Regions from separate parts of the Martinezella sp. CNPSo 3732 genome, predicted to be linked through region 2. Evidence: predicted binding sites of a transcription regulator. Region 2 holds the regulator's gene; the other holds the start of a gene.
What was found. The regulator LexA, encoded in region 2, represses DNA repair genes until DNA is damaged. The targets are predictions, from matches to a motif close to TGTTCNNNNTGTGTTCNG.
Positions count from the first base shown of each region.

Region 1 (6,006 bases), on a different contig from region 2:
GAACAGCTCAAGCTTCATGCCTGCGACTTCTTGCTCTTCGATCGCAGTGATCGTGCCGACACCATGGGCCGGATAAACGATCGCTTCACCAGTCTTGAAGCCGTGGCGTGCTGCTGAAGGTTTTTTCTGCTGGGTCGTCATTCTTTTCAAAAACTCCCTGTTACGCGCCCCGTTAGGGCCGGGGTGCCGGGTCAGTCAGGCCCGGATGAGACGGGCGTACCGTCGGGTCACTTCATCCTGGTCCAGCCAGACTTATGCAAACAGAAACCCACCCATCGCGATCTAAGACCCGACAACACAAACGGTTGATATGTCAAGGAAACCGCGTACGGATTGGTGATTTGCTTTCGTGATGGTTTTGGGCATGCGAAATGCCACAGTGGATCAGTATAAGAAACCTATCACAAAAATCTGAGGAAATCAATAATTTGCTGCGCGCGCGCCAAAATGGCCACGTTGACCGACCAGCGGCCCAACGGCAATGATTCGTTTTCTGCGATATCGACTACACCTTTATCGACGGCCTGTCACGACCTTCGATCAGTCGCCCGAACCGGGGTTGGTCGAGAAATATTTCTCGAATTTACCCTGCTCGCCGTCCATTTCCTTGGCTTCCGGCATCGGGTCGCGCTTAACCGTGATGTTCGGCCAGATGGCGGCATATTCCGCATTGACCTTCAGCCACTTGTCGAGACCCGGCTCCGTATCGGGCTTGATCGCCTCGGCAGGACATTCCGGTTCGCAGACACCGCAATCGATGCATTCGTCGGGATGGATGACAAGGAAGTTCTCGCCTTCGTAGAAGCAGTCGACGGGGCAGACTTCCACGCAGTCGGTATATTTGCAGCGGATGCAATTGTCGGTCACGACATATGTCATGAAGCACTCCAGGAATGTCTCTAGTTCCCGCGGATGCGCAACCTGGAACGTCGCACTTTGTCCACGGAGCCGAACGAGCTAACGAATGCGTCACGCACAAACGCGCCGTCCGGCGGGTTACCGGCAGGTTGATCGTGAGGTATCCACTTTGTCAGCCAATTTCAAGGACAAACAATCTTGAAAACCGCCTGCGACAGACAGAGTTTTCTAATCGTCGTCGGAGGTGAGGCGGTCGATTGCACGCCGCTCCCGTTTCGTGGGTCTGCCGCTGCCCGGCGCTCGCGACGCCTGCTCAAACGGGGTGAGACGTTTTGTCTCATCCGGCGGCGGCGTCAGATCTTCGTAAAGCAGCCTGGCTTCCTCGAATGGCCCTCTGCGATCGCCGGGTGCGCGCACGATCAGGATGACATCGCGCCGCTCCAGCGACAGCTCGACGCGGTCGCCGGCCTTGACACCATGGCTCGGCTGTACGACCCGCTGGCCATTCACCCTGACACTGCCGTTTTGCACATAGAGCTGCGCCAGCGATCGGGATTTCACCATGCGGGCAAAGAACAGCCATTTGTCGATGCGCTGGCGCGAACCGGAAAATGGCTGTTTCTCGTCCGTCATGGCCTATTTCTTCATCTGCTCCTTCAGGGCAGCGAGCTTGGCGAAAGGAGAATCGGGATCGATCGGCTTTTCCTTGCGCGGCGGCTTGGCCTCGAAACGAAGCGGCTGCGATGCGCCGCGGTTGTTGCGATCATTCCGATCGCCACGATCCTGACGATCACCCCGTTCGCCACGGTTGCCCTGATGCTGCGGACGGCCGCCCTCGCGATTGCCGCGCGGACCCTTGTTGTCGCCGCCCCGATTGTCTCGGCCATCACGACGATCGCGTCCCTCACGATTGCTCTCGCCACCGCTGGCCTGCTGTTCGCCGCCGCCACGGCGATTGCCGTGCTGACCGCGACCCTCGCCCTGCTGGCCACGACGGTCACCATGACCGCGGCCACCCTGGCGCTGCTGGTTGTCGTTTCGGCCGCCCAGGCGCCATAGCAGAACCGGCTTCGGCTCCGCAGGTTCGGCGGCGACTTCCGCAACGGCAACGGCTTCGACAGCCACCGCCACTTCGGTCTCAGCCGGCGCCTCGGCGGGAGCGGCTGTTTCCTGCGAAACGGCTTCTGCTTCCTTAGCCGCCTCGTCAGTTGCAGCATCGCCATCGTCATGATCAGCCTTTTCGGCCGCGGCTTCCCCAGCGGCCGTGGCCGGTGCTGCAGCCGCGTCCTGCTGGGCGAGGAAGGCCGTGGCCTCCTCCGCCTTTACCGAATCGGCGCGGTAGCCGAGGCCCTTGAGGATCTCTTCCATATCCTCGAGCGTTGCGCCGAGAATGGAGAGCATCGCGGTGGTCGTGGTGAAGCGACGACCATCATAGGCGCCATCAGGGCGCGAAGCCTGGCCGGGCTTCCACTGCAGCAGCGGACGGATAAGGTCCGCCAGGCGCTCTAGAATGTCGATTCGCACCGCGCGCTTGCCGAGGAACCGGAAGCCCGCAAGCTTGTAGAATGTGCGCTCATAGCCCGGATCGGTGACGACTGAAGTGCGGCCGGCAGCGAGAACCGGGATCAGGTCGCCATAGCCCGGCTTGTCGAGACCATCATTCTTCAGCGCCCAGAGCAGCGTGATGAGCTCGGCCGGAGCCGGCTTCAGCAGGGCGGGCACGAAAATATGGTACGCACCGAAGCGAACGCCGTAGCGGCGCATCGAGGCACGCCCGTCCTGATCCAGCGACTTCACTTCCTCAGTGACATCACGGCGGAACAGAACGCCGAGATTTTCGACCAGCTGGAAAGCCAGCCCCTTGGCAAGGCCCTGCAGATCTTCGGCACGCTGGAGATCGTCCAGCGGCTTCAGAATCGTGCTGATATGGTGGTTCACGAAACGCTCGATGCGGGCGGCGACATGATCGCGCGCATTGCCGGTCAGCTGCTCGTCGGCGAGCAGGATGACGCGCGGGCGCATGACATGATCGCTGCCTGACAGGCGCGCGACAGGATCGCCGAGCCAGCGCACGAGGCCATCGGCACTGATCGCGAGATCGCCGTTGCCGGCCGCATGCAGACGTGCGGCACGCGCCTCGAACTCCAGCCCCAGTGCCTTCTGCGAGGCGGTCTGGACAGCCTTGGCATCAGGCCCTTCGGTCCCTGCGATAGGCGTGAACCGGAATCCGGTCAACTGTCCCACATGATGCCCCTCTACGAAGACATCTCCATTCACACTGATTTCAGCTTCCAGCATCGCATTCTCTCTCAGGCGCTTCATGAGCACAGATGTCCTGCGATCAACAAAGCGTTTCGTCAACCTCTCATGTAACGCGTCGGACAATCGATCTTCGATTTCCCGCGTCTTTTCTTGCCAGTGTGTCGGATCGGCAAGCCAGCCGGGCCGGTTCGACACATAGGTCCAAGTCCTTATCTGCGCGATTCGCGCCGAAAGCGTGTCGATCTCGCCATCCGTCCGATCGGCGCGGTGCACCTGTTCGGCAAGGAAATCCTCTTTCACCGTGCCATAGCGCACGAGATCGGAAAAGAGGGCGGCAATGAGATCGGCGTGCTGGGCAGGCGTGATGCGCCGATAGTCGGGAAGCGCACACGCCTCCCATAATTTCTCAACCCGAGCCGGGTTGCTGGCAAGATCGACTATCTCCAGATCGCGTGACAGATATTCCAACGCCTGCTGGTCTACCGCAGGCAGCGCCCGCGTCAAGCCCTGCACGCGAGGCGCGTCTTCCAAACTTGCACGCAACGCCGCGATTGAAGCGAAATCCAGATTCTTGCTGCGCCATTGCAGCACCTTGACCATGTCGAATTCGTGTCCCTCGATCCGGCGCACGAGTTCGTCGTCAAAAGGATCAACCTGCCCCGTTACGCCGAAGGTGCCGTCCTTGAGATGACGGCCGGCGCGACCGGCGATCTGGCCGAGCTCGGCCGGATTGAGATTGCGGAACTGATAGCCGTCGAATTTGCGGTCCTGAGCGAAGGCGACATGATCCACATCGAGGTTGAGACCCATGCCGATCGCATCCGTCGCAACCAGATATTCGACATCGCCGGCCTGATAGAGCGCCACCTGCGCATTGCGGGTACGCGGGCTGAGCGCCCCGAGAACGACCGCCGCGCCGCCGCGCTGGCGGCGGATAAGCTCCGCGATCGCATAAACTTCGTCGGCCGAAAAGGCGACGATTGCTGTACGTTGCGGCAGGCGCGTGATCTTCTTCTGTCCGGCGTAGAAAAGATGTGAAAGCCTCGGCCGCTCGAGAACGGTAATACCAGGCAGAAGCTGCTCGAGGATCGGCCGCATAGTGCCGGCGCCAAGCAGCAGTGTTTCATCGCGGCCGCGCAGGTGCAGGATACGGTCGGTGAAGATATGCCCGCGCTCCAGATCGCTGGCAAGCTGCACCTCGTCGATGGCGACGAAGGAAGCGCGCGTCTCGCGCGGCATGGCCTCCACGGTGCAGACCGAATAGCGCGCATTGGGCGGCGATATCTTTTCCTCGCCGGTCACGAGCGCGACATTGTGCGCCCCGACCTTTTCGACGACGCGCGTATAGACCTCGCGCGCAAGCAGCCGCAACGGCAGGCCGATCACGCCGCTGCCGTGTGCCACCATGCGCTCGATGGCATAATGGGTTTTGCCGGTATTGGTCGGTCCGAGCACCGCGGTCACGCCGCGTCCGCTCAGGATCATGGGCTGCGAAGTCTGAGTCATAGGTCCGTGCATAGGCGAGAAACAGCCGTCTTCCGATCAGCATGTTCCTCCTGGAGGAAACGAACAGATGACGACCATATGTGACAAAGGCAAGACCCGAATGAAAAAACAGATACGGCAACAATCGATTTCATATTTGATCGCTTCAACCATAAGCTACATTTCAGCTGCACCCCATGCGAGTCCCGGCAATTCCGGAACAGCTTGAGAACGAATCGGAGACGAATCGCTGACTCCATTGCGTTCTTTATTTGTTCACGACTACATATGGATTTCAACGAAAAGATTCCCACCAAATGCTGAATCTTGTTTAGGCTGCTTTTCCATAGGAAAAGGAGTCAAGGGGAGAATCCTCAGCGAACGAAAATTCGCGTCACATCATGGTTAATGATCTGTAAATAATGGAATTTCTCAGGAATCAGCCGGGACCGTTAACATCTGGGCCAAAGCCGGAACGAATCGGCGACGAATCGCAGATTCCAAGCAATTCCGTTTTTGTTCTCCACAATATCTAGCGCTTCCGCAGCCAGGACATACCGGACTCCGGATGGTTGAGAGCCGGATTCAGGTCGAATCTGCGATTGTGATTAACCATTTAGCGAGCGCAGCTATAATGAATCGGCAAATGCACGCAAAAGATGAATCCGTTAACACATCAATCAAAGCCGGAACGAATCGGTGAGGAATCGCGGATACGAGCAGGTATCGCATTTGTTCACGGCTACATGTTGTATTTTGCCGGAGCAGTGTCACGACATGGGGATCAGCTCGAACGGCGATACTATCCCGGCGTTCGCTGCGAATTAACGAATCCGCCCACCAACGCACCGCCTGAACGATATTTGCAGCAGCATTCTTGTTTTCGGCACGCCGGCAAAGGCTCGGACCATTACCAAGGTTCAAACGCAGAACGAATCGCCGACGAATCACGGACATTTGGCTTTTCTCGTTTCGTTCACCGCAACCCATTGTATTTAATTATATTTTAACCATAAAAACGATTTGCTGCCGCGCCCGCAACCGCCGTACGATGCGGTCCCATTAACGTTTCGCAGAGCATGCCAGCTGCTGCGCACCCGCATTTTTATTTCTTAGCCGGAACAATTATCGGACATGCAAGTTTCTATGAACAGAATTGAGGAATCCGGCTCATTCACTGGAACAGTTTTGAGCTGGAACCGCTGGAAGGATAACGCCGCATCGAACAGCGATATTGGCGTGATATTCAAGCGGGGGACATGGAGGATACATATAATGCTTGGTACGGTATTGCTTGTCATACTGATTCTGCTGCTGGTCGGCGCACTTCCCAGCTGGGGTTACAGCCGGTCATGGGGGTATGGCCCATCGGGCGGTCTCGGGCTTGTTCTCGTCATCGTC
Region 1 covers NZ_JBXSOO010000004.1:106,582-112,587, forward strand. Annotated here, with positions in the region: gene AC13RM_RS11235 (CarD family transcriptional regulator) at 1-141, opposite strand, end outside; gene fdxA (ferredoxin FdxA) at 541-879, opposite strand; gene AC13RM_RS11245 (RNA-binding S4 domain-containing protein) at 1,087-1,491, opposite strand; gene AC13RM_RS11250 (helicase-related protein) at 1,495-4,626, opposite strand; gene AC13RM_RS11255 (DUF3309 family protein) at 5,881-6,006, shown strand, end outside.
Region 1: a site for LexA is predicted at 4,868-4,885, ahead of AC13RM_RS11250 (helicase-related protein). Genes of this name have one in related genera too.

Region 2 (6,006 bases):
AGTGCTCGGCCCGAGTTTCCAGATGTCCTATGCGGCGACACTGGCACTGGTATCAGGCTATTCGCTCTGGAAACGACGGCGGCATCGCGAAAACATCCTGGCGCGCATCCGTCTGTTAAGTCCGCTGCTGTTCGTCACGCGCTTCTTTGGAGGCGTGATGTCGACATCGTTCATCGGCGGTGCATCGACGGCCATTTTCTCGATCGAGCACTTTCACCGGTTGGCGACATATGGACTTGCTGCCAACCTAGCGGCCATGCCCGTCGTCTCTTTCATCGTCATGCCCTTCGGTATGATGGCGATGCTGCTGATGCCTTTCGGAATCGATGGACCGTTCTGGAAAGTCACCGGTGAGGGATTGGAGCTTGTGATCGTCATCGCGAAAACGGTGGCGGGGTGGGGAGGCGATATTACCTTCGGACGCCAGCCCGGCTGGCTGATGCCCACTTTCATCGCTGGCTTCCTGATCATGAGCATGCTGCGGACCCGGCTTCGCCATCTGGGCCTGTTGCTGCTGCTGTCATCTGTCGGCGTGGCCGCGTTCGGCTCCGGCGTACCGAAGCCGGATCTGATGATCTCGGAAGATGGCATTCTCGTTGCCCTGCGCCAGGACGATATCCTCGCCACCAATCGCGAGAGACCGCAGGCCTTCATCTTCGAGCAATGGCAGAAAGCGCTCGTCGCGGCCGAACATCAACCGCCGACCATGCTTGCGGCCGACAACCGGCTTCCGCAGATCAGCAAGACGGATCGGCATAGACGACTAAGTAACGAAGAGCAGAAGGCGGTCCGCACCGCAATGGCGGAAGCCCTGGATCGCACCATGCAGGGAAGCTTTGCCTGCCAGAAGGGAGCATGGTGCGTAGCCATGCTAGAAAACGGCTCGATATTGGTAACCATCGAAAATGCAGCTTACTTGTCCCCGGCTTGCGACACGGGGAATTTTGTCGTGACGCCAATCCGGCTGCGGCTGGACCATTGCCGTTCCGGAGCAATGCTCATAACCGGTGCGACATTGCGTAAAACCGGCTCCATCGAAATGATACTTACCGCAGACAAGCCCATTATCTCAGCCGCATTCGAGAACCCGCAACGTCCATGGACCAGGCATCGAATTTATAATTGGCGCACTGGCACATTCGACGCGCCAATTGCGCCAGCGTCACCCGTCGTCGACAATTCACCGGTCAGTGATAGCGACGAATAAGGCCCACGAGCTTGCCCTGAACTTTGACCCGGTCCGGCCCAAAGATGCGGGTTTCATAGGCCGGGTTTGCGGCTTCGAGCGCGATGGAGGCACCCTTGCGGCGGAAGCGCTTCAGTGTCGCTTCTTCATCGTCGACGAGTGCAACGACGATATCGCCGGGATTGGCCGTCGTCGAATTGCGGATAATGACCGTATCGCCGTCGAAAATTCCGGCGTCGATCATCGAATCCCCGCGAACTTCAAGCGCATAATGTTCGCCAGATCCGAGCATGTCGGCGGGAACGGTAATGTCGTGCGTATTGTTCTGGATGGCCGAGATCGGAACGCCGGCTGCGATGCGGCCCATCACGGGCACAGACGCCGAGCCGTTGTGATCGTCATTAGCCACTTTCGACGGAGCGGGCGGGGCAACGGGCTGCGGCTTGCCGAGGCTACCCTCGATGACGCTCGGTGAAAAGCCGCGACGCGGCTGAAGGCTGGGATTATAGGCATCCGGGAGCTTGATGACTTCAAGGGCCCTAGCCCGGTTCGGTAGCCGGCGGATAAAGCCGCGCTCCTCCAGCGCCGTGATCAGACGATGGATACCGGATTTGGATGCCAAATCCAGTGCATCCTTCATCTCGTCGAAAGATGGCGGCACACCGGATTCCTTCATGCGTTCGTGAATGAAGAGAAGCAGTTCCTGCTGCTTGCGCGTCAACATCGTCTTGGAACCCCAGAATCAAGAAAAGCTGTGAAACAAATCCAGAACGGACACTATATGTTCCATATGTGTTCCGCAAGTGCTTAAATTTCGGTAAAGCCTTGTGAGGTCAGTTAAATAATTACCATTTGCGAATGGATCGGCTCGGAACATCGGGGCGCCGTATCTGCGTTAATCCACAGAAAAATAAGGGAAATGCCGCTCTACTCGCTTCCGCGACTTTGTCGTTCAGCCCATGCGCCGAGCATTTGGACGAACGTGCCGCGCGACTGCATGAGCCGGCCATGGCAGAGAATCAGCAATCACGTTTGCGAGATTGCCTTCTATCCATGTCGTGTGCTCCGGGTGTTCCATGCTTCCATCTTGAATTGCGCGGGCGATGGGCGCAAATCTGCTTCCGCAAGCAAACAGGAGAAGCCATGATTTCGTCTCCGCATCCGCTGGATCATCTCGTGCTGCCGACCGTCAACATCGCTCTGGCACGCGAACGCCTCGGCAAGCTCGGTTTCACGGTAGCTCCGGATGCGCGCCATCCCTTTGGCACGCAGAATGCCTGCGTCTTCTTTGCCGATAAAACCTATCTCGAACCTCTGGGCGTCGCATCTCCGGAGCAATACGAGAAGAGCATCGTGGATGGCAATGTTTTCGTAGCGCGCGACCAGGCTTATCGTTTCCGGGTGGGGGAGGATGGCTTTTCAGCCGTGGTATTCGGTACGGATGATGCGGTGGCGGACGATAAGCGTTTCAAGGCAGCTGCGATTTCGGCGGGGCGGATGCTGGATTTCTCCCGTCCGATGAAGATGCCGGACGGCACGGAAACCACCGCCGGCTTTCGTTTAGCCTTCGGCGCCGATCTGCGTGCGCCGGATTTTCTCGCTTTCTGCTGTCAGCGCGTCAATCCGCTGCCGGCTGACCGCGGCGTGCTCGAGCGTCACGAGAACGGCGTGACTGGTATCGCGCGGGTAGCGCTTTGCACGCCGAAGCCGGGGGCCTATCGCGGCTTCTTCGAGGAGCTTGTCGGTGGCCCGCGCATTATGGAGCATTCCTTTGGCCTGACGATCAAGGCCGCCAACGCCGATCTGGAGATTTTGACGCCGGAAGGAATGGAGGCATTCTATGATCTACCTGTTTGCACGAATGATCAGGGGCTCAGGGCGAGGGCAATCCTTTTCAAAACGCGCGATCTTTCCGTGACATCGTCGCATTTCACTGCTAACGGCGTCACCTATACGCGTAAGAACAATCGTCTATTGGCGAGGTTGGCGCCCGGTCAGGGCGCATTGTTCGCCTTTGAGGAGATAATATGAGCACAAATTCCGAAGTGACCGTCGGCGAAGGAGCGTCCAAGGTCCTCTTTTCCAATACGGCAAAGCTGTCGCTGATTGCCGGCCCCTGCCAGATGGAAAGCCGCGACCATGCGTTCATGGTTGCCGGCGTCCTGAAGGAACTCTGCGGCAAGCTCGGCATCGGCCTCGTCTACAAGTCCTCCTTCGACAAGGCGAACCGCACATCATTGTCGGGCAAACGTGGCATCGGCCTGGAAAAGGCGCTGGAAGTCTTTGAAGACCTGAAGAAGGAATATGGCTTCCCGGTCCTGACCGACATCCACACGGAAGAGCAGTGCGCCATCGTTTCCAAGACGGTCGATATCCTGCAGATCCCTGCTTTCCTGTCGCGCCAGACTGATCTTTTGGTTGCTGCTGCCAAGACCGGCCGCGTGGTCAACGTCAAGAAAGGCCAGTTCTTGGCGCCGTGGGACATGAAGAACGTGCTTGCCAAGCTGAACGATAGCGGCAATCCGAATATTCTTCTCTGCGAGCGCGGTGCCTCCTTTGGCTACAACACGCTGGTCTCGGATATGCGCTCGCTGCCGATCATGGCGGCGATGGGCGCGCCCGTCATCTTCGATGCGACCCATTCCGTCCAGCAGCCTGGCGGGCAGGGCGGCTCGACCGGCGGCGACCGCCGTTTCGTCGAGACGCTGGCGCGTGCGGCCGTGGCCGTCGGCGTTGCCGGTCTCTTCGTCGAGACGCATGAGGATCCCGACAATGCACCGTCCGACGGCCCGAACATGGTCTATCTGAAGGATATGCCACGGCTTCTGGAGAAGCTGCTGGCCTTCGACGCCATCGCCAAGGCTTGAAACGTAGCCGGCATTCAACAGGCTGACATGAATTTGCGTTACGGGCCTGCAGGAGTGCCAAATCGCGGCGCGGATCGCCATTGTAATTTCCGCGCCTTCGATTAAGACGATTTAAATCGATTTATAAACCAGCGAGCAGGAAGCTATCATGACCGCAATCACCGACATTATCGCCCGCGAGATTCTCGACAGCCGTGGCAATCCGACTGTCGAAGTCGATGTCTACCTCGAAGATGGCAGCTTGGGCCGTGCGGCGGTTCCGTCGGGCGCGTCGACCGGAGCACATGAAGCAGTCGAGCTTCGCGATGGCGGCAAGCGCTACCATGGCAAGGGTGTCGAGAAGGCCGTCGAAGCCGTCAATTCGGAAATCTTCGACGCGATCGGCGGCATGGACGCTGAAAACCAGATCCAGCTCGACAACATCATGATCGAGCTTGACGGCACGCCGAACAAGTCGCGTCTCGGTGCAAACGCCATTCTCGGTGTCTCGCTCGCCGTCGCCAAGGCTGCTGCCCAGAGCGCCAACCTGCCGCTCTACCGTTATGTCGGTGGCGCTCACGCCCGTCTGCTGCCGGTTCCGATGATGAACATCATCAACGGCGGCGCCCATGCCGATAACCCGATCGACTTCCAGGAATTCATGATCCTGCCGATCGGCGCTGACTCGATTCGCGAAGCCGTCCGCATGGGTTCGGAAGTCTTCCACGTTCTGAAGAAAGAACTGGCATCGCAAGGTCACAACACCAACGTCGGCGACGAAGGCGGTTTCGCACCGGGCCTTTCCAGCGCTCCGGCAGCCCTCGACTTCATCATGAAGTCCATCGAGAAGGCCGGCTACAAGCCGGGTGACGAAATCGCTCTCGGCCTCGATTGCGCCTCGACCGAATTCTTCAAGGACGGCAAGTACGTTCTCGAAGGCGAAGGCCGCACGCTGGAATCCGGCGCCATGGCTGAATACCTTGCAGAACTCGCGGCCAAGTACCCGATCGTTTCGATCGAAGACGGCATGGCTGAAGACGACTGGGAAGGCTGGAAGACGCTGACCGACCTGATCGGTAAGAAGACCCAGCTCGTCGGCGACGACCTGTTCGTCACCAACTCCGCTCGCCTGCGCGACGGTATCCGCATGGGCGTTGCCAACTCGATCCTCGTCAAGGTCAACCAGATCGGCTCGCTGACCGAAACTCTCGACGCAGTCGAAACCGCGCACAAGGCCAACTACACCGCCGTCATGTCGCACCGCTCGGGCGAAACGGAAGATTCCACGATCGCCGATCTCGCCGTTGCCACCAATTGCGGCCAGATCAAGACCGGTTCGCTGTCGCGTTCCGACCGCCTTGCCAAGTACAACCAGCTCATCCGTATCGAGGAAGCACTCGGCCCGCAGGCAAAATATGCCGGCCGCTCCATCCTGCGTGGCTGATATCTGACCTGTCGGATCCATCCGGATCCGCGGCAAATTATCGCTTGGGTCGAACCGCGCCTTCGGGCGCGGTTTTTTGTTGGCCCCGACTGTTAGAGTCAACGGACGGTTAATCTCTGCAGGTTAAATTAGCTCTAGGTGTTTGATTTGATGTGATCTTGTTCGAAGCGCATTGGCTTTGGGGAGATTGCGTAAAGCCAGAGCGTGACGAGCGAGTATGTGGACAAAGTATCATAAGAAGAGAAGGTTCGGCCGCCTCATCCTTCCCGCCATCACCATCGCTTTCGTGAGCTACTTCGGTTATCATTGCATTCATGGCGATTACGGCCTGAAGGCGACCGAAGTTTTCGAGCGGCGCCGCATCGATCGCGCCAAGGAATTGGCTGAGCTTGTCGCCAAGCGGGAGCACCTTGAGAAGGAGGTTGCGCTGTTGAGCGACGGCTCCCTGGATAAGGATATGCTCGATCAATATGCGCGCTACCAGTTGACCTATTCCAAAGCCAACGAGATCGTCATCTTCAATAAGTAAA
Region 2 covers NZ_JBXSOO010000006.1:35,759-41,764, forward strand. Annotated here, with positions in the region: gene AC13RM_RS13730 (ComEC/Rec2 family competence protein) at 1-1,207, shown strand, start outside; gene lexA (transcriptional repressor LexA) at 1,188-1,910, opposite strand; gene AC13RM_RS13740 (VOC family protein) at 2,330-3,217, shown strand; gene kdsA (3-deoxy-8-phosphooctulonate synthase) at 3,214-4,053, shown strand; gene eno (phosphopyruvate hydratase) at 4,202-5,476, shown strand; gene AC13RM_RS13755 (FtsB family cell division protein) at 5,694-6,005, shown strand.